DNA from 4 places in the Cupriavidus sp. MEYA8 genome. Region 4 is predicted to be linked to each of the others. Evidence: predicted binding sites of a transcription regulator. Region 4 holds the regulator's gene; each other region holds the start of a gene.
What was found. The regulator sigma-54, encoded in region 4, starts transcription at its own class of promoters, with help from an activator protein. The targets are predictions, from matches to a motif close to TGGCANGNAANCTGCTTT.

Region 1 (4,604 bases), 1.2 Mb from region 4:
CATTCCGCCGCTTTCGCGGCACGGCATGGATGCAGGAACCGTGTCGGTCCTGCGACCACCGCGAGGAGGACTACGGCGGCTGCCACTGCCAGGCCTTCCTGCTGACCGGCGACCCCGCCGCCACGGACCCGGTCTGCGAGCGCTCCGCCGACCACGGCAAGGTCAGCAAGATCGTGCTGCAGGGACGGCTGGCGGCCCTGCATCCGCGTGGCGAAGGCGAGCCGATGGTGTTCCGCAGCGATGGCAACTCCCTGCGCCTGAGCGCTGCGCGCAAGTAAAGAAAGCTCCCGCGTTCCTACCCTGCGTTCAACACCCACTCCGCGAGCTGCTTCGCATCCGCCTCGCCGAGATTCCCATGCGCCGGCATCGGCACCGGCCCCCACACCCCCTTGCCGCCTTCGCGGATCTTCCTGGCCAGCCGCCCGGCTGCCTGGCTGTCCCCTTTGTATTTCGCCGCCACTTCGGCGAAGCCGGGCCCCACCAGTTTCGACTGCATGCCGTGGCAGGCAAAGCAGCCGTTCTTGTCGGCCAGTGCCTGCATCTCGGCCGCCGTGCCCGCCTGCGCCGCGCAAGGCAGCAGTACCGCCGCTGCCAGCGCCATCCATTCCTTCTTCATACCCTTGTCTCGCTGTTTCGTTCTGCCGGCACGCCGGCATCGGCATCGCGATGCCAGCGTGCATGCCCATCGACTAGCCCGCGTTCAGCTCTTGTGCAGCTTGAACACCCACACCGATCCGCCCTGCTCCAGGAAATTCACCCGCTTGGCGACTTCCCCGCCCCACAGCGGCACCGCGCCGCCCCAGCCCGATACCACGGCCACATACTGCTCGCCGTTGTCCTCCCACGTGACCGGCGGCGCCACCACGCCGCTGCCGGTCTGGAACTTCCACAGTTCCTTGCCGGTCCGCGCGTCGGCTGCCTTCAGGTAGCCCTCCGGCGTGCCCCAGAACACCAGGCCGCCGGCGGTGGTCATCGCGCCGCCCCACAGCGGCGCGCCGTTCTTCGCCTCCCAGACGATCTTGCCGGTCTTGGGATTGATCGCGCGCAGCGCGCCGATGTAGTCCTGGTTCAGCGGCTGGATGGTGAAGCCCGCGCCCAGGAAAGCCGCCCCCTTCTTGTAGCTGACCGGCTCGTTCCAGATGTCCATGCCCCATTCGTTGGCCGGCACATAGAACAGGCCGGTCTGCGGGCTGTAGGCCATCGGCTGCTGGTTCTTGCCGCCGAGGAAGCCGGGCGCGGCGAACACGGACTTGCCCTTCTTCGCGTCGGCGACGGCGGCCGGGTCGCCGGGACGGCCTTCGCTGATAAAGTCGGGCCGGCCGGTCTTCAGGTCGATGCCGCTGGCCCAGGTGATCTTCCTGACGAAGGGAAAGGCGTTGACCAGCTTGCCGCTGCGCGCGTCGTTGACATAGAAGAAGCCATTGCGGTCGGCCTTGCCGCCCATGCGCTTGCCATCGAGGTCGAAGGTCACGAACTCATTGACGCCGTCGAAGTCCCAGCCGTCGTTCGGCGTGTTCTGGTAGTGCCAGACGATCTTGCCGGTGGCCGGATCGATCGCCACCGTCGACGCGGAGTAGAGATTGTCGCCCTTGCGGATATGGCTGTTCCACGGCCCCGGGTTGCCCGTGCCGAAGTACACCAGCCCGGTGGCCGGATCATAGGTGCCGCCCAGCCAGGTGGCAGCGCCGCCGGTCTTCCAGGTCTCGCCAGGCCAGCTGGCGTTCTCGGCACCGGTCACGCCGATCTCGGTCTTGTTGCCGTCCTTGTCGTACTTGTACCCCATGTGGCCTTCCACGACCGGGCGCGACCACACCAGTTGGCCGGTTTTGGCATCGCGCGCATCGACGCGGCCGACCACGCCGAATTCGCCGCCCGAGATGCCGGTCAGCACCATGCCCTTGACGATCAGCGGCGCGGCCGTGTACGAGTAGCCGGCCGCGTAGTCCTCCAGCTTTTCCTTCCACACCACCTTGCCGGTCTTCTGGTCCAGCGCCACCAGCTGCGCATCCAGCGTACCGAAGATGACCAGGTTGTCGTAGAGTGCCGCGCCGCGGTTCACCACGTCGCAGCACGGCATGATGCCTTCGGGCAGGCGGTGCTCGTACTTCCACAGCTTGGCGCCGGTCTTCAGGTCGAGCGCGTAGATGCGCGAATACGATGCCGTCACGAACATCTTGCCGTCGTGGATCAGCGGCTGCGCTTCCTGGCCGCGCTGCTTCTCGCCGCCAAACGAGAACGACCACGCCGGCACGAGGTTGCCGACGTTCTTCGTATTGATGCGCGCCAGCGTGGAGTAGCGCTGCCCTTGCGGGCCCATGCCCCACGACAGCACGTCGCCGGGGGTCTTTGCGTCGTTCTCGATCATGGCGTCGGTCACCGCCGCCTGCGCGGCCACGCTGGCCGTAGCGGCCGCGACTGCCGTGGCAACCATCACTGCTCGTAACGTCCTCATTGCCTTCTCCTCTCTTTGTTTTGGTTTCCCACCGGTGCGCCAATGCACCACACACCAGACACGAACACGGCAATTCCCATGCCAATCGGATTGCCGCGCGAGCACGCCGGATGCGGCCGCATTGCGTGCCGGCGGCCGTGTCACCACGCAACACTGCGTTGCACCTGCTCCAGATCTGAACAGCCATCCATGCCGGGCGCGGCACGGTTCAAGCCTGCCCCCGGCGGGCCATGCCGCGCTGCGGGTCGTAGCCGTGCAGCGCCAGTGCAAAGAACACTGCCGCGCAGCCTGCCACCACCGCCAGGCTTACCGGAGCCACCTGCCCGTACAGCGCGAAGCGGATGGCCTCGACCGCATGCGTGAAGGGGTTGAAGCGCGCGAGCTGATAGACGATCTCCGCCCCCGATTCCTGCAGCTTCCACAGCGGATACAGCGCCGAGCTGACAAAGAACATCGGAAAGATCACGAAATTCATGGTGCCGGCAAAGTTCTCGAGCTGGCGCACATGGACCGACAGCAGCAGTCCCAGCGCGCCCAGCATCAGCGCAGCCAGCGCCATGGCGCCGCTTGCAAGCAGCAGGTGCAGCGGCTCGAAGCGGATGCCGAACATCATCGCCACCAGCAGGAACCCGGCCATCTGCAGCAGCGACAGCACCGTGCCCGCCACCAGCTTGCAGCCGAGCAGCCAGCCGCGCGGCAACGGTGCGGTCAGCAGCAGGCGCATCACGCCCATCTCGCGGTCGTACACCATCGCCAGCGACGACTGCATGCCGTTGAACAGCGCGATCATGCCGAGCAGCCCGGGCGCCACGTAGACCTTGTATTCGATGTAGGTCTCATACGGCGGCGCGATCGCGACGCCGAGCGCATTCTGGAAGCCGGCCGCGAACACCAGCAGCCACAGCAGCGGCCGCACCAGCGACGACAGCAGGCGCCCGGGCTGGCGCAGGTACTTGCGCAGCTCGCGCCCGCAGACGGCGCGCAGCGCGCGCCAGCGATGGATCAGCACGGTGGCCATGGGTTGCGCCTTACGAGGACGGGGCGCGGCACGGGGTGTCGGCCTCGTCCGCGCCCAGGGTGTCGAGGTTGTTCTTCGGGTGCAGCACGCCTTCCACCGGTGCCACGGCAACGACGCCGTCGGGGTGCGCCAGCATGACCGGCTGGCGCAACTGGCGGTCCCAGTGCCGGAACGACAGCGGCGGGCCCTTGAAGCCGTCCACCACCACCTTGCCGGTGACCAGCGCCTGTGCCTGCGCGGCAAAGCCGGCCTTCGGCTGCCTTGCCACGCTTTCCGCGATCGCCTTGATGGCCACCCATGCGGCCCAGTCGTAGCCCGTCATCGGGCGCCCCGCCGCGCGCGTGAAGCGCCGGTTGAGCTGCGGCCCGCCATTGCGCTCCCAGGCCCAGTGCCAGGCCTGGGCGCCGAGGCCGCTGGCACCCGCCACGGGGCGCGGCAGCTGCGTGGCATAGGGCACGCCGCGGGCAAACTCGCCGTCGGCATCGGCGACCACCACCACGTCGTAGTCGGTGCCGCTGGTCAGCAGGTTCAGGTTGGCCTGGTCGCGTTCGCGCGGATCGTTGGACAGCCTGAACGTCCGTTGCGCCGACCACGCGATGCCGAAGCGGCGCGCGGACTGGACCAGCGCGTCGCGCTGCGCCGCGTCGCCCGCCGACGGGCCGCTCAGCAGCAGCGCGCGGCGCCACTTGCGCTGCGCCAGGTACTGCATCAGGGCGTCGGCGCGCATGCGCAGGCTGGGCAGCGTGTGCAGCAGCACGGGCGAACAGGCGGCGCCGCGCAGGTCGTCGTCATGGGCCGAGACGTTGAACAGCAGGGCTTCGCCCGGCCTGACGGCGGCCGCCGCCTGCCGCACCGACGCGGCCGGCAGGTCGAGCAGGATAAAGCGCGTGCCCTGCCGCGCCAGTGCCGCGACCATAGTCCCGACTTCGGCTTCGCTGCGCGCTTCCTGCGCATCGAGCCTGAGCGACTGGCCCATCGCCTCCAAGGCGAAACGCGCCTCCGACGCCGCCACCTGTGCGCCGTCGAGTGCCCGGCCTTGCGGCTGGCCCGGATAGCGCTGCGCGAGGCGGCGGGGTTCATGGCGTGGATCGCCGGCCAGCGACACCACCGCCACGCGCACCTCTGCGGCCTGCA
Region 2 (4,604 bases), on a different replicon from region 4:
TGCGATCGACCGCGCGCACCACATGCAGGGTCTTGAACAGCACCGACATGCGCTCGGAAAAGACGTTGTCCTGCTGCTTCAGCGGCCCCTTGAAGGCGATGGTCCCCACCTGCCGGCACGCGATCGAGGCTTCCGGCGGGTCTTCTGCCATGCCCAGCTGGCCCTTGATGCCGCCGGTGCGGGCCCGCGACACGTAGCAGGTGATGCCCTCGACCTGTGGGTCGTCATAGGCTTCGATGACGACCTTGTCGGAGCCGGTCACGCGGAAATTGGTGCTGACGCTGCCGATCTCCTCGGCATGCGCGCCGCCCGTGGCCGCCGCGCAGGCGGCCAGGGCCAGGATCGTGCAGGATCGCTTCATCATGGTGGATGGCAACGTGTCAGGTCACCGACGACTTGATGTCGCCGTGGCGCTTTTCCATTTCCTGGCGCAGTGCACGGCGCTGCTGGGCGGCGGCAAAGCGCTGGCGCTCGACTTCATCGCGCGGCTCAAGCGGCGGCACTTCCGCCGGGGCGCCGTTGTCGTCGACCGCCACCATGGTGAAGTAGCAGCTGTTGGTGTGGCGCACCAGCTTGCTGCGGATATTCTCGGTCACGACCTTGATGCCGATCTCCATCGAGCTGCGGCCGGTAAAGTTGACCGAGGCCAGGAAGGTCACCAGCTCGCCCACGTGGATGGGCTGGCGGAACACCACCTGGTCAACCGACAGCGTCACCACGTAGCGGCCCGCATAGCGGCTGGCGCAGGCATACGCGACCATGTCCAGGTACTTCAGGATGGTGCCGCCGTGGACGTTGCCGGAGAAATTGGCCATGTCCGGCGTCATCAGCACGGTCATGGAAAGCTGGTGGGACAGGTCGTTCATGATGCGGGGAGTTCGGATCGGGGGCGCGGATTGCGGGGGCGGTCGCCCGGGCCGGCTGGCGGCATCCAGGCGCCGGCAGTTTAACCCGGATCGGCCCCGCCGTTGCCGGTCATCGCGCACGGCGCGCAAAACAAAAAAGCGGCCTGCCTGGCCGCTCTTTCACGCTGTGGACGCAAACTGCTTACTTCTTCTTGTTCACCGCGTCCTTGAAACCCTGTCCGGCGGAAAACTTGACCGTCTTGGCGGCCGGGATCTTGATGGTTTCGCCGGTGCGCGGATTGCGTCCGGTGCGCGCGGCGCGCTTGCCGGCGCTGAAGCTGCCAAAACCTACGAGCGTGACCGAATCACCCTTTGCCACTGCCTTCTTGATGCTGTCCAGCGCTGCGTTGAGCGCGCGCTCAGCGGCGGCGTTGCTCAGTTCTGCTTCCGTGGCGATGGCCGATACCAGTTCACCTTTATTCATGGCTGATTTCCCTTGTTGGTCGTCGTCACCGATGTGCTTGCCTGGCGGCAAAACATCGATCGGCGCAGTCTAATCTGCCCCTTGTGCGTTGAGCAATCCCCAGTGGCACCAATGCAACGAAAAAACCCCGCAAATCCTTGCTTGAGGCCGGTTAGCGGGCAATTTCCCGCTCTTTTCGCGCTTGTCACGGGCCCGCTTTGGCTGGCTGCGGCGTTGCGCCGCAAGGCAACGCTGTCACGGGCCCGGACCCGGCAAATGCCCGGAATTGGGGCGTCGCACCAAAACGGGTCAGCCGAACATGCCGGCGAAGCGCCATTCTGGCGCATATCAGGCACGGCCGCCGGCGCCCGGCTCCGACGTCCTGCGGGCCCGGTTCCCTGCGCGCGGCATTCCGGTGCGGATTCCGCCCACTCCGGTGCAGCCGGCACCAGGATGCAGCCGCAACTGGAATGCTTTTTGCGTACCCATGCGCCCATTTTGAGCATGAGGTCACTATGGACAACTGGAAGACCGGCACCGACGCCATGTTTATCCTGCTTGGCGCCATCATGGTGCTGGCCATGCACGCCGGCTTTGCTTTCCTCGAGCTAGGCACGGTGCGCAAGAAAAACCAGGTCAATGCACTGGTAAAGATTCTGGTGGATTTCGCAGTTTCCACGATTGCCTATTTCTTTATCGGTTACACCATTGCCTACGGCGTGCAATTCATGTCCGGGGCAGAAACGCTGGCCCAGAAAAGCGGTTACGACCTGGTCAAGTTCTTTTTCCTGGCGACTTTTGCCGCCGCCATTCCGGCGATTATCTCGGGCGGTATTGCCGAACGTTCGCGCTTCAATCCGCAACTGGTCGCGACCTTCGTTCTGGTCGGTTTTGTCTATCCCTTCTTCGAAGGCATTGCGTGGAACCAGCGCTACGGGGTGCAGGACTGGATCACACAGGTTGCCGGCGCGCCGTTCCATGACTTTGCCGGCTCGGTGGTCGTGCATGCGCTGGGCGGCTGGATCGCGCTGCCGGCGGTGCTGCTGCTCGGCGCGCGGCGCGGGCGCTACCAGAAGGACGGGCGCATCAGCGCCCATCCGCCTTCCAATATCCCGTTCCTGGCGCTGGGTGCGTGGATCCTGGCAGTGGGCTGGTTCGGCTTCAACGTGATGAGCGCGCAGACCGTCGACAAGATCAGCGGCCTGGTTGCGATCAATTCGCTGATGGCGATGGCCGGTGGCACGCTGGCGGCGTGGGCCGCCGGGCGCAATGATCCCGGCTTTGCCTACAACGGCCCGCTGGCCGGGCTGGTGGCGGTATGCGCCGGTTCGGACCTGATGCACCCGCTGGGCGCACTGATCACGGGCGGAGTTGCGGGCGCCCTCTTCGTCTATATGTTTACGCTGGCGCAGAACAGGTGGCATATCGACGATGTGCTGGGCGTCTGGCCGCTGCACGGGCTGTGCGGCGCCTGGGGCGGCATCGCCGCGGGCATTTTCGGGGCCAGGGCACTGGGCGGGCTGGGCGGCGTGTCGCTCGGCGCGCAGCTGATCGGCACGGTGCTGGGGATCGTGGTGGCGCTGGCGGGTGGCACGCTGGTATACGGCGCGCTCAAGAAGCTGGTCGGCATCCGGCTCGATGCCGAAGGCGAGTTCAACGGCGCGGACCTGACGCTGCACCGCATCTCCGCCACGCCGGAGCGCGAAACCAACTGGTAAGGCGGTTGCGCCGCCCGGCGGCGCCTGGGCAAGCTGGCCTGCCGGCCCGCTTGTCTTGACAATTATTTGCTTGCACTTCGAGGCACGGCATTCCAATAATTGCCGTGCCCACGTATTGCGCCGCGTCAGCGCGCAGGGCTGCACCACTCACCCAAACCGAGAGGACACGCCGATGGATGCCACGACTTTCGACAACCTCAAGACCCTGGTGGTCGCCTATGCCACGCAGTTCGGGGTCAAGATCCTGGCAGCGCTAGCGTTCTGGGTCATCGGCCGATGGCTGATCCATTTTGTGGTACGGATGGTGCAGAACGCGCTCGGCAAGCAGAAGGTCGACCCGACGCTGCTGCGCTATGTGGGTTCGATCGTCACGGTCACGCTGAATGTGGTGCTGGTGATCGGCATCCTCGGCTACTTCGGCATCCAGACCACCACCTTCGCCGCGCTGATTGCCGCCGCCGGCGTGGCCATTGGCATGGCATGGTCGGGACTGATGTCGAATTTCGCGGCCGGCGCGTTCCTGGTGGTGCTGCGGCCGTTCAAGGTGGGTGACTTCGTTACCATTGGCGGCGTCACCGGCACGGTGCGCGAGATCGGGCTGTTCGCCACGTCGCTCGATACGCCGGACAACGTGCAGACCGTGATCGGCAATAACAAGATCTTCAGCGATACCATCCAGAACTTCACCGCCAATCCGTACCGGCGCGTGGAACTGAAGGCCCAGCTCGCGGGCAGCACCGACGTGGCCGATGCGGCGGCGCTGCTCAAGTCGCGCATCGCGCAGATCCCGAACGTGCTGCCGGAACCCGCGGTCGACGTGGAGATCCTGGAATTCACGCTGGTCGGGCCGGTGCTGGCGGTACGCCCGCATTGCCACAACGACCATTACTGGCAGGTGTACTTCGACACCAACCGCATCATCCGCGAGTGCTTCGGCCAGGCCGGCTATGCCGCGCCCATGCCGGCACACATGGTGGTCGTACAGCAGGCCGCCGCCTTGCAGCAGGCCGCCTGATTCGTCAGGCAGCCGCCCGGCCAGCGCCGGAGCTGCCGTAGTAACGCATCAGCACCGCGCCAGCGCCGCATAGCGCCATCACCACGGCCAGCGGCAGCGCGGTGCCGTCGCGCCACACGCTCACGGCCGCGCCGCCGAGCGTGCCCAGCGAAAACTGCAGCGTACCCATCAGTGCCGAAGCCGTGCCGGCGCGATGCCCCTGGTGCGCCAGCGCCAGCGCCGAAGCATTGGGCGTGACGCAGCCCAGCGCACCGATAAAGACGAAGAACGCCGCCAGCAGCACCGGCAGCGTCGCCAGTCCGGCCAGCGCCGCCACGGCCAGCACCGCGCCCGCGGCGCAAGGCGCCAGCAGCGCCCGTCCCAGGACCTGGTCGAGCGTGCGACCGTGCACCAGCCGGCTGTTGAGCTGCGACATGACGATCAGGCCCAGCGCATTGGCGCCGAACACGAAGCCATAGTGCGACGGCGCAATGCCGTGCAGCTCGATCAGCACGAACGGCGAACCCGAGATATACGCGAACATCCCCGCCGACCCGAAACCGGCCGACATCGAGTAGCCGACG
Region 3 (4,604 bases), 670 kb from region 4:
CCGCGCTGTGCACCAACGTGCTGATCGTGGCCGCCTTCCCGGTGCTGACCGTGACGCTGGCGCTGCTGGGCCTGGACCGCTACATCGGCACCCACTTCTTCACGAACGACGGTGGCGGCAACGCCATGATGTACGTGAACCTGATCTGGATCTGGGGCCACCCCGAGGTGTACATCCTGATCCTGCCGGCGTTCGGTATCTTCTCTGAAGTCATCTCCACGTTCTCGGGCAAGAAGCTGTTCGGCTACAAGGGCATGGTGTACGCGACCGCCGCGATCATGGTGCTGTCGTTCATCGTGTGGCTGCACCACTTCTTCACGATGGGCTCGGGCGCCAACGTCAACGCGTTCTTCGGCATCACGACCATGATCATCTCCATCCCGACCGGGGTGAAGATCTTCAACTGGCTGTTCACCATGTACCGCGGCCGGGTCCAGATGACCTCGCCGGTGCTGTGGACGCTGGGCTTCATGATCACCTTCGTGATCGGTGGCATGACCGGCGTGCTGATGGCCGTGCCGGCTGCAGACTTCGTGCTGCACAACAGCCTGTTCCTGATCGCCCACTTCCACAACGTGATCATCGGCGGCGTGCTGTTCGGCTACCTGGCCGGCATCACCTACTGGTGGCCGAAGGCGTTCGGCTTCACGCTGAACGAGCGCCTGGGCAAGTGCGCCTTCTGGTGCTGGCTGGTCGGCTTCTACTTCGCCTTCATGCCGCTGTACGTGCTGGGCCTGATGGGCATGACCCGCCGACTGAACCACACCGACAACCCGGCCTGGACGCCGTGGCTGTACCTGGCCGTGGTGGGCGTGGTGTTCGTGGCGCTGGGCATCTTCTTCCAGGTGCTGCAGATCGTCGTGTCGATCCGCGACCGCAAGAAGCTGGCAGACGTGACCGGCGATCCGTGGGGCGGCCGTACCCTGGAGTGGGCCACTTCGTCGCCGCCGCCGTTCTACAACTTCGCGCACACACCGGTGGTGCGTGACCTGGACGCGTTCGCCGACATGAAGGCCCGCGGCGAGACCCTGCCGACCGAAGGCTACGAGAAGATCCACATGCCCAAGAACACGGGCGCGGGCTTCATCATCGGCGCCTTCAGCCTGGTGTTCGGCTTTGCCCTGACCTGGCATATCTGGTGGATGGCCATCGTTGGCCTGGTGGGCATGGTGTGGGCGTTTATCCACCGCAGCAACGACGACCATATCGACTACTACGTGCCGGCCACCGAGGTCGAGCAGATCGAAACGCGCCATCTGCAGCGCATTGCTTCGCAGGCCTAAGAACCATGTCGACTCAAGTCCTAGACCGCATCCCCGCGCAGGCCGGAGCCTCGGCCCACGCCGACGCGCATGACCATGCGCACCACGATACCAGTGCCAATACGGTGTATGGCTTCTGGATCTACCTGATGAGCGACTGCATCATCTTCGCCGGGCTGTTCGCCACCTTCGCCGTGCTGCGCGGCGAGCTGGCGGGCGGGCCGTCGGCGAAGGAGCTGTTCGAGCTCAACTACGTGCTGGTGGAGACCTTCATCCTGCTGTTCTCCTCGATCACGTACGGCATGGCGATGATCTCGCTGCAGAACCGCAGCCTCAAGCACGTGCAGACCTGGCTCGGCGTGACGTTCCTGCTGGGCGCGGCGTTCATGGCGATGGAAATCAACGAGTTCCACCACCTGATCGCCGAAGGCGCCGGCCCGGGCCGCAGCGCGTTCCTGTCGTCGTTCTTCACGCTGGTCGGCACCCACGGCCTGCACGTCGCCAGCGGCATGCTGTGGATGATCGTGCTGATGTGGCAGCTGGGCAAGAAGGGCATCACCCCGACGCTCAGCAAGCGCCTGATGTGCCTGTCGCTGTTCTGGCACTTTCTGGACGTGGTCTGGATCGGCGTGTTTACCGTGGTCTACCTGATGGGACATCTGTGATGGCACAACACAACGCACCGGCGGCGCACGCCACTCGTGATTCGCATGGCGCGCATGCCGCGCACGACTCGCACAGCACCCACGCCAGCTTCAAGGGCTACGCGATCGGCTTCATCCTCGCGGTGATCCTGACCGTGATCCCGTTCAAGCTGGTGATGGACGGCAGCATGGACAAGGGCACGATCCTGTGGATCATCCTCGGCATGGCCGCGGTCCAGATCCTGGTCCACCTGAAGTACTTCCTGCACCTGGACACGTCGTCCGACCAGCGCAGCAACGTGATCGCGCTGCTGTTCACGGCGCTGATCCTGGTGATCGTCGTGGCGGGTTCGCTGTGGATCATGCACAACCTGAACACCAACATGATGGTGATGTAAGGACTGGCGTCCTGGCATCGGAAAACGGGGCCCCGCGAGGGGCCCCGTTTTTATTTGCGCCGCCGGCCGTCGGCGTGGTGCCCGGCCCTGGTGCGGCGGTGCGCACCGGCTGGCGTCTTCTGCAAGCGGTCCGCACAGAATTGCGTCGCTGCACGGGAGTGGTGCGTGCGCCGCCCGCACAGCTCTGGTGCACGGGGGCGGCCACGGATCGCGGCACCACCCGCGGGGCGCGCCAGTACGCCGTCTGCCGCCGGCACGGTGGGCACCAGCTCGTTTATCGCAGTGGCACGTTAGTTGCAGATGCATCACCCCGGGGAGCGTAGTCCCTAACCAACACCACAAACGGGAGCTGCAAATGCAACGACGTGACATGCTGAAGCTGTCGGCCATCGCCGCCGCGGCAATGATCGGTGCCAGCCCGCTGGCCATGGCGCAGTCCAAGGAACCGATCAAGGTCGGAATCCTGCACTCGCTGTCCGGCACCATGGCCATCTCGGAAACGTCGCTGAAGGACGTTGCCCTGATGACCATCGACGAGATCAACAAGAGCGGCGGCGTGCTCGGCCGCAAGCTGGAGCCGGTGGTGGTGGACCCGGCCTCCAACTGGCCGCTGTTCGCCGAGAAGGCGCGCCAGCTGGTCAGCAAGGACAAGGTCGCGGTGACCTTCGGCTGCTGGACCTCGGTGTCGCGCAAGTCGGTGCTGCCGGTCTATGAAGAGCTGAATTCGCTGCTGTTTTACCCGGTGCAATACGAAGGCGAGGAGATGTCCAAGAACGTCTTCTACACCGGCGCCGCGCCCAACCAGCAGGCGATCCCGGCGGTGGAATACCTGATGAGCAAGGAGGGCGGCGGCGCCAAGCGCTTCTTCCTGCTCGGCACCGACTACGTCTACCCGCGCACCACCAACAAGATCCTGCGCGCCTTCCTGAAGAGCAAGGGCGTTGCCGACAAGGACATCGAAGAGGTCTACACCCCGTTCGGCCACAGCGACTACCAGACCATCGTCGCCAACATCAAGAAGTTCGCCCAGGGTGGCAAGACCGCGGTGATCTCGACCATCAACGGCGATTCCAACGTGCCCTTCTACAAGGAACTGGGCAACGCCGGCCTGAAGGCCAAGGACGTGCCGGTGGTGGCGTTCTCGGTGGGCGAGGAAGAACTGCGCGGCATCGACACCAAGCCGCTGGTCGGCCACCTGGCGGCGTGGAACTACTTCATGTCGGTCAAGAACGCACAGAACGACGCCTTCAAGAAGCAGTGGGCGGCCTGGGTCAAGGCCAACAACCTGCCGGGCGGCGACAAGCGCGTGACCAACGACCCGATGGAAGCCACCTACGTCGGCATCCATATGTGGGCGCAGGCCGTGAAGAAGGCCGGCACCACCGATACCGACAAGGTGCGCGCGGCGATGTACGGCCAGACCTTCAAGGCGCCGGACGGCTTCACGCTGACCATGGGCGAGAACCACCACCTGTACAAGCCGGTGATGATCGGCGAGGTGAAGGGCGATGGCCAGTTCTCGGTGGTGTGGAAGACGCCGAAGGCGGTGCGCGCGCAGCCGTGGAGCCCGTTTATCGCCGGGAATGAAGGGAAGCCGGACAAGGTGATGTAAGCCTCGTTTGCTTGCCACCATCCGGCTCCCCTCTCCCGCTTGCGGGAGAGGGGCTGGGGGAGAGGGCGGGCGCTGGCAAATGCGACGGCGCTCACTTCGTCATAGATGCCGGCCCCCTCCCCCGACCCCTCTCCCGCGCGCGGGAGAGGGGAGCAAACAAACAGCTCGCTTCATTCCTGCCAATCGCAAGCTCCTATGCGCAATCCCTTATCCGTTCGAGTCGTGCCCTGGCTGCGCGCCCTGCTGGCAGCGCTGCTGCTGGCCTCGGCGCCGTGGGCCGCCGCGCTGACGCAGGCCGACCTGAAGCCGCTGGCCGAAGACGACTTCGACGCCAAGACCGCCGCGCTGTCCGCGCTGGCCAAGGCATCGCCCGCTGAAGCTGCACCGATCCTGAAAGCCCTGCAGGAGGACACCCTGCAATATGCGCCGTCGATCGGCATGGTGCGCCAGGACGGCGACAAGGTGGTCGATGCCATTACCGGCAAGTCCGTCACGGTCAAGCCGGACGAACTTGAATCCCTGACCCTGAACAACAGCCTGCGCGCACTGGTCGACAGCGCCGCCAGCAGCCTGCTGCTGCAATCGCCCGACATCGCGGTGCGCGCGCAGGCAATCGGCACCTTGCGCGAACAGCCGGAAAGCGCGTCGCTTGCCGCCGTGGAAGCCGCGCGCAAGGCCGAGGCCGATG
Region 4 (4,604 bases):
CGTCGAGGCGGTGCAGGTCATGGAAGCCAACCGCATCAACCAGTTGCTGGTGGTCGACGACGACGGGCGCCTGGTCGGTGCGCTGCATATCCACGACCTGACCCGCGCCAAGGTCATCTGAACGGGGCGCGAGAAGCACCGACAAGCACACCAACAAGCACACCATGCAGGCACTCATCGCCTCCCTCAGCGGCATCGTCATGCGCCTGCTGCCGCTGCTGCTGATGGCCTTCGTCGCCGGCAGCACCTTCTGGCTGGTGCAGATCAACTCGCCCAAGGAAAGCCAGGACACGCAGGCGACCAAGAAGCACGAGCCGGACTATTTCATGGACCGTTTTTCGGCCACGGAACTGGCGCAGGACGGCAGCACCAAGATCCGCTTCACCGGCGAACGCATGGTCCACTTCGAGGACGACCAGACCTACGAGGTCACGCGCCCCGCGCTGCGCGCCTATGAACCGGACCGTCCGCCGGTGACGGCACGGGCCGACCTTGGCCGCATGAACGCCGAAGGCTCGGTGATCGACCTGTACGGCAACGGCCATGTGCTGCGCCAGCAGGGCGCCGACGCCTCCAAGGATCCGCAGCTGACCGCCGCGTCGAGCTATTTCCAGCTGCTGGTCAATGACGACATCGTCAAGACCGACAAGCCGGTAAAGCTGACGCGCGGACCCTCGGTGATGACCGCGAACGGGCTGATCTTCAACAACGTCACCCGCGAAGTACAATTGCTCGGCAATGTACGCGGCACCATCGTCACCGGGCCGTCTCCGGGCCGTACGCCGGGACGCTGACCCGGCCCGCGCGGCCGGCCGCCGCGCAACGGCAATAACGCTGCGCGCCCTGCCTGCCCCGCAAGACCCGCATAACCCGGCCTAACCCGCACCACCACGCCCTCTAGCCACCGCTGCCAACATGACTGCATCCCTGACGACTTCGTCCCGCCGACACGCCGCCCCGGCCCTGCTCGCCACGGCCATGGCCATCGGCCTGCTGCTGGCCCAGCCCGCGCTGGCCGAGCGCGCGGACCGCGACAAGCCGATGGTGCTCGAGGCCGACAACGCCAGCTACGACGACGTCAAGCAGATCTATACGCTGACCGGCAACGTGGTGCTGACCAAGGGCACGATGATCCTGAAGTCGGATGCGGCCGAGCTGCGCACCGACCCCGAGGGCTACCAGTTCGCGGTGGCCACCGCCAAGGCTGGCAAGCAGGCCTATATCCGGCAGAAGCGCGAGGGCGTCGACGAATACATCGACGGCTGGGGCGACCGCATCGAATACGACGGCAAGCAGGAGCTGTCCAAGCTGATCGGCAACGCGCGCATGGCGCGCCTGCAGGGCGCCAAGATGCTCGACGAGATCCGCGGCGCGGTGCTGACCTACGACAGCCGCAAGGAGTTTTACACCGCTGCCGGCGGCAGCGACAACACCTCGGCCGCCAATCCGTCGGGCCGCGTGCGCGCGGTGCTGTCGCCGCGGCAGAACCCGAATGCGCAGGGTTCGGGCAGCGGCTCGCCGCTGGACCTGAAGCCGGCGCCCGCGCCCGCCAACAAACCCTGACGCCTCGCGGGGACCGATGCCCTGCAAGGACCGCCTCCCCGCCTGAAACGCTGAACGCCAGACTGCCAATGACCGATACCGCCACCATCGCCGAAAAGCCTTCCGTCCAAGCCACGGCCGTCCTCGAAGGCGGCAGCACGCTGGTCGTGCGCCACCTGAAGAAGCGCTATGGCTCGCGCACGGTGGTCAAGGATGTCTCGCTGGACGTGAAGAGCGGCGAAGTGGTTGGCCTGCTCGGCCCCAACGGCGCGGGCAAGACCACCTCGTTCTACATGATCGTGGGGCTGGTGAACCTGGACGAGGGCGATATCGTGCTCGACGGCGACCACATCAGCGGCCTGCCGATCCACGAACGCGCGCGCATGGGCCTGTCCTACCTGCCGCAGGAAGCATCGGTCTTCCGCAAGCTCAACGTCGAGGAAAACATCCGCGCCGTGCTCGAGCTGCAGGTGGAAAACGGCAAGCCGCTGGCCAGGGCCGAGATCGACCGCAGGCTCGACGCGCTGCTCGACGACCTGCAGATCGCGCACCTGCGCAACAACCCGGCGCTGTCGCTGTCGGGCGGCGAACGCCGCCGCGTGGAAATCGCGCGCGCGCTGGCATCGTCGCCGCGCTTCATCCTGCTGGATGAACCGTTCGCCGGCGTGGACCCGATCGCAGTGGGCGAGATCCAGCGCATCGTCAGCTTCCTGAAGGCGCGCAACATCGGCGTGCTGATCACCGACCACAACGTGCGCGAGACGCTTGGCATCTGCGACCACGCGTACATCATCAGCGAAGGCACCGTGCTTGCCGCCGGGCGGCCCGAAGAGATCATCGCCAACGAATCGGTGCGGCGCGTCTACCTGGGCGAAAACTTCCGCATGTGATGTACTGGCCTGCCCGCGGCGGCAGGCCATTGATTCTGCCTGGTTTCACCCCCATCATCTGCATGTGGGACAGCCCACTGCCGGCGTCGATCAAGCCGCGACATCGATAGCAATTTCCGTTCCAACAACGGAAAGATGCGCATAAAATAGGTCGCATGAAACCGTCGCTACAGCTCCGCCTCTCCCAGCACCTGGCACTGACGCCGCAACTGCAGCAGTCGATCAGGCTGTTGCAGCTTTCGACGCTGGAATTGCAGCAGGAAGTCGAACAGGCGCTCACGGAAAACCCCCTGCTCGAACGCGAGAACGACTGGATCGAAAGCCCGCTGCGCGTGGCCGCCGATGGCTCGGTCAACCTGCAGAGCGCGCCCGCGCCGGCACCGGCCGAACCGCAAGGCAACGGCGAGGCGCGCGCCGAGGGCGCGGGCGATGACGACAGCTACGGCGACAGCAACAGCGGCGACGACTATGGCGGCGACTGGAGCCTCGACGATTTCGCGCGCCGCCCGCAAGGCGACGAAGACGAGAAGACGCCGATGCAGCTGCGTGAGGCCGAGCCCACGCTGCGCGAATACCTGATGGAACAGCTCACGCCGCTGAAGATCTCGGTGCGCGACAAGGGCCTGGCCATCTTCCTGATCGAATCGCTCGACGACGACGGCTACCTGAGCGCGACGCTCGAAGAGATCTGCGCCGAACTGCCCGAAGAACTCGAATTCGAGATCGAGGAAGTACAAGCGATGCTGACGCTGCTGCAGAGCTTCGACCCGCCGGGCGTCGGCGCGCGCAACGCGGCCGAGTGCCTGGGCCTGCAATTGCGCCGGCTGCAGCATCCGCAGCGCGAGTTGGCGCTGAACATCGTGCATAACCACCTCGAGCTGCTGGCCGTGCGCGACTACACGCGCCTGAAAAAAGCGCTGCAGGTAGACGAGCCTGCACTCAAGGCCGCGCATGAACTGATCCGCTCGCTGGCACCCTACCCGGGCCACGCATACAGCCGCCCCGAAGCCGACTTCGTCGTGCCCGATGTGTTCGTGCGCAAGAGCGGCAGCGGCTGGATCGCGCAGCTCAATCCGGATGTGATGCCGCGGCTGCGCATCAATGACATGTACGCGCAGATCCTGCGCGGCGCCAAGGGCGAGTCGGGTACCGCAGGCCTGCAGCAGAAACTGCAGGAAGCGCGCTGGCTGATCAAGAATATCCAGCAAAGGTTCGACACGATCCTGCGTGTCTCGCAGGCCATTGTCGAGCGTCAAAAGAACTTTTTCACGCACGGCGAAATCGCCATGCGCCCCTTGGTTTTGCGGGAGATTGCCGATACACTGGGATTACACGAGTCAACCATCTCCCGGGTGACGACCAATAAATACATGGCAACGCCGATGGGTACTTTCGAACTGAAGTACTTCTTCGGCAGCCACGTGTCCACCGAGACCGGTGGCGCGGCTTCATCAACGGCCATCCGCGCCTTGATCAAGCAACTGATAGGAGCCGAAGACCCGAGGAATCCCCTTTCCGACAGTCGCATCGCCGAACTGCTGGGTGAGCAAGGCTTCGTTGTCGCACGACGCACCGTAGCCAAATATCGCGAAGCCCTGAAGATCCCCGCAGTGAATCTCCGCAAGTCTTTGTAGCCGAGCCCACCGCCTGCCTGGTGAGGCTCTTTCAGAAGGAGAAGCGCTATGAACTTCAAGATCAGTGGACACCACCTTGACATCACGCCGCCGTTGCGTGAGTACGTGGAAACGAAGCTGGAGCGAATCGTCAGGCATTTCGATCAGGTCATTGGCGTTAGCGTGCTGCTCTCTGTCGACAATCACAAGGAAAAGGACAGGCGGCAATATGCGGAAATCAATCTACATCTCAGGGGCAAGGACATCTTCGTTGAAGCGCATCATGAAGACCTGTATGCAGCGATCGACGCACTAGTCGACAAGCTGGACCGTCAGGTACTGCGCTACAAGGACCGCGTGCAAGGCCACGACCGCGAAGCGGTCAAGTACCAGATGGCCGCAGCGCAGATGCAGCAATGAGCGTGCCCGGTGGCCCCGCAGAGGGCCGCTGAATCAAAACTGAACAGGCAAGCCGCGCGTAGCGCGGCTTTTTTGCGCCTGCGGCGCTGTGGCGCCTGCGCAAAGGGCCTGTCACCCGTTTGAGACGGAGTGTTCGCAA

Region 1: the regulator sigma-54 is predicted to act here: its motif matches at 2,519-2,536, upstream of AC5WJ1_RS07050 (PQQ-dependent methanol/ethanol family dehydrogenase).
Region 2: the regulator sigma-54 is predicted to act here: its motif matches at 1,775-1,792, upstream of AC5WJ1_RS17155 (ammonium transporter).
Region 3: the regulator sigma-54 is predicted to act here: its motif matches at 2,588-2,605, upstream of urtA (urea ABC transporter substrate-binding protein).

The regions. Positions count from the first base shown of each region.
Region 1 covers NZ_CM181221.1:1,522,033-1,526,636, reverse strand. The annotation lists gene pqqE (pyrroloquinoline quinone biosynthesis protein PqqE) at 1-278, shown strand, start outside; gene AC5WJ1_RS07055 (c-type cytochrome) at 296-616, opposite strand; gene AC5WJ1_RS07050 (PQQ-dependent methanol/ethanol family dehydrogenase) at 701-2,452, opposite strand; gene AC5WJ1_RS07045 (ABC transporter permease) at 2,661-3,470, opposite strand; gene AC5WJ1_RS07040 (ABC transporter substrate-binding protein) at 3,481-4,604, opposite strand, start outside.
Region 2 covers NZ_CM181222.1:3,908-8,511, forward strand. The annotation lists gene AC5WJ1_RS17140 (CreA family protein) at 1-364, opposite strand, end outside; gene AC5WJ1_RS17145 (acyl-CoA thioesterase) at 381-866, opposite strand; gene AC5WJ1_RS17150 (HU family DNA-binding protein) at 1,048-1,329, opposite strand; gene AC5WJ1_RS17155 (ammonium transporter) at 1,824-3,026, shown strand; gene AC5WJ1_RS17160 (mechanosensitive ion channel family protein) at 3,199-4,041, shown strand; gene AC5WJ1_RS17165 (Bcr/CflA family multidrug efflux MFS transporter) at 4,046-4,604, opposite strand, start outside.
Region 3 covers NZ_CM181221.1:1,030,337-1,034,940, forward strand. The annotation lists gene cyoB (cytochrome o ubiquinol oxidase subunit I) at 1-1,283, shown strand, start outside; gene cyoC (cytochrome o ubiquinol oxidase subunit III) at 1,289-1,927, shown strand; gene cyoD (cytochrome o ubiquinol oxidase subunit IV) at 1,927-2,304, shown strand; gene urtA (urea ABC transporter substrate-binding protein) at 2,660-3,916, shown strand; gene urtB (urea ABC transporter permease subunit UrtB) at 4,112-4,604, shown strand, end outside.
Region 4 covers NZ_CM181221.1:359,575-364,178, reverse strand. The annotation lists gene AC5WJ1_RS01715 (KpsF/GutQ family sugar-phosphate isomerase) at 1-121, shown strand, start outside; gene lptC (LPS export ABC transporter periplasmic protein LptC) at 165-794, shown strand; gene lptA (lipopolysaccharide transport periplasmic protein LptA) at 916-1,563, shown strand; gene lptB (LPS export ABC transporter ATP-binding protein) at 1,632-2,432, shown strand; gene AC5WJ1_RS01695 (RNA polymerase factor sigma-54) at 2,588-4,066, shown strand; gene hpf (ribosome hibernation-promoting factor, HPF/YfiA family) at 4,115-4,465, shown strand.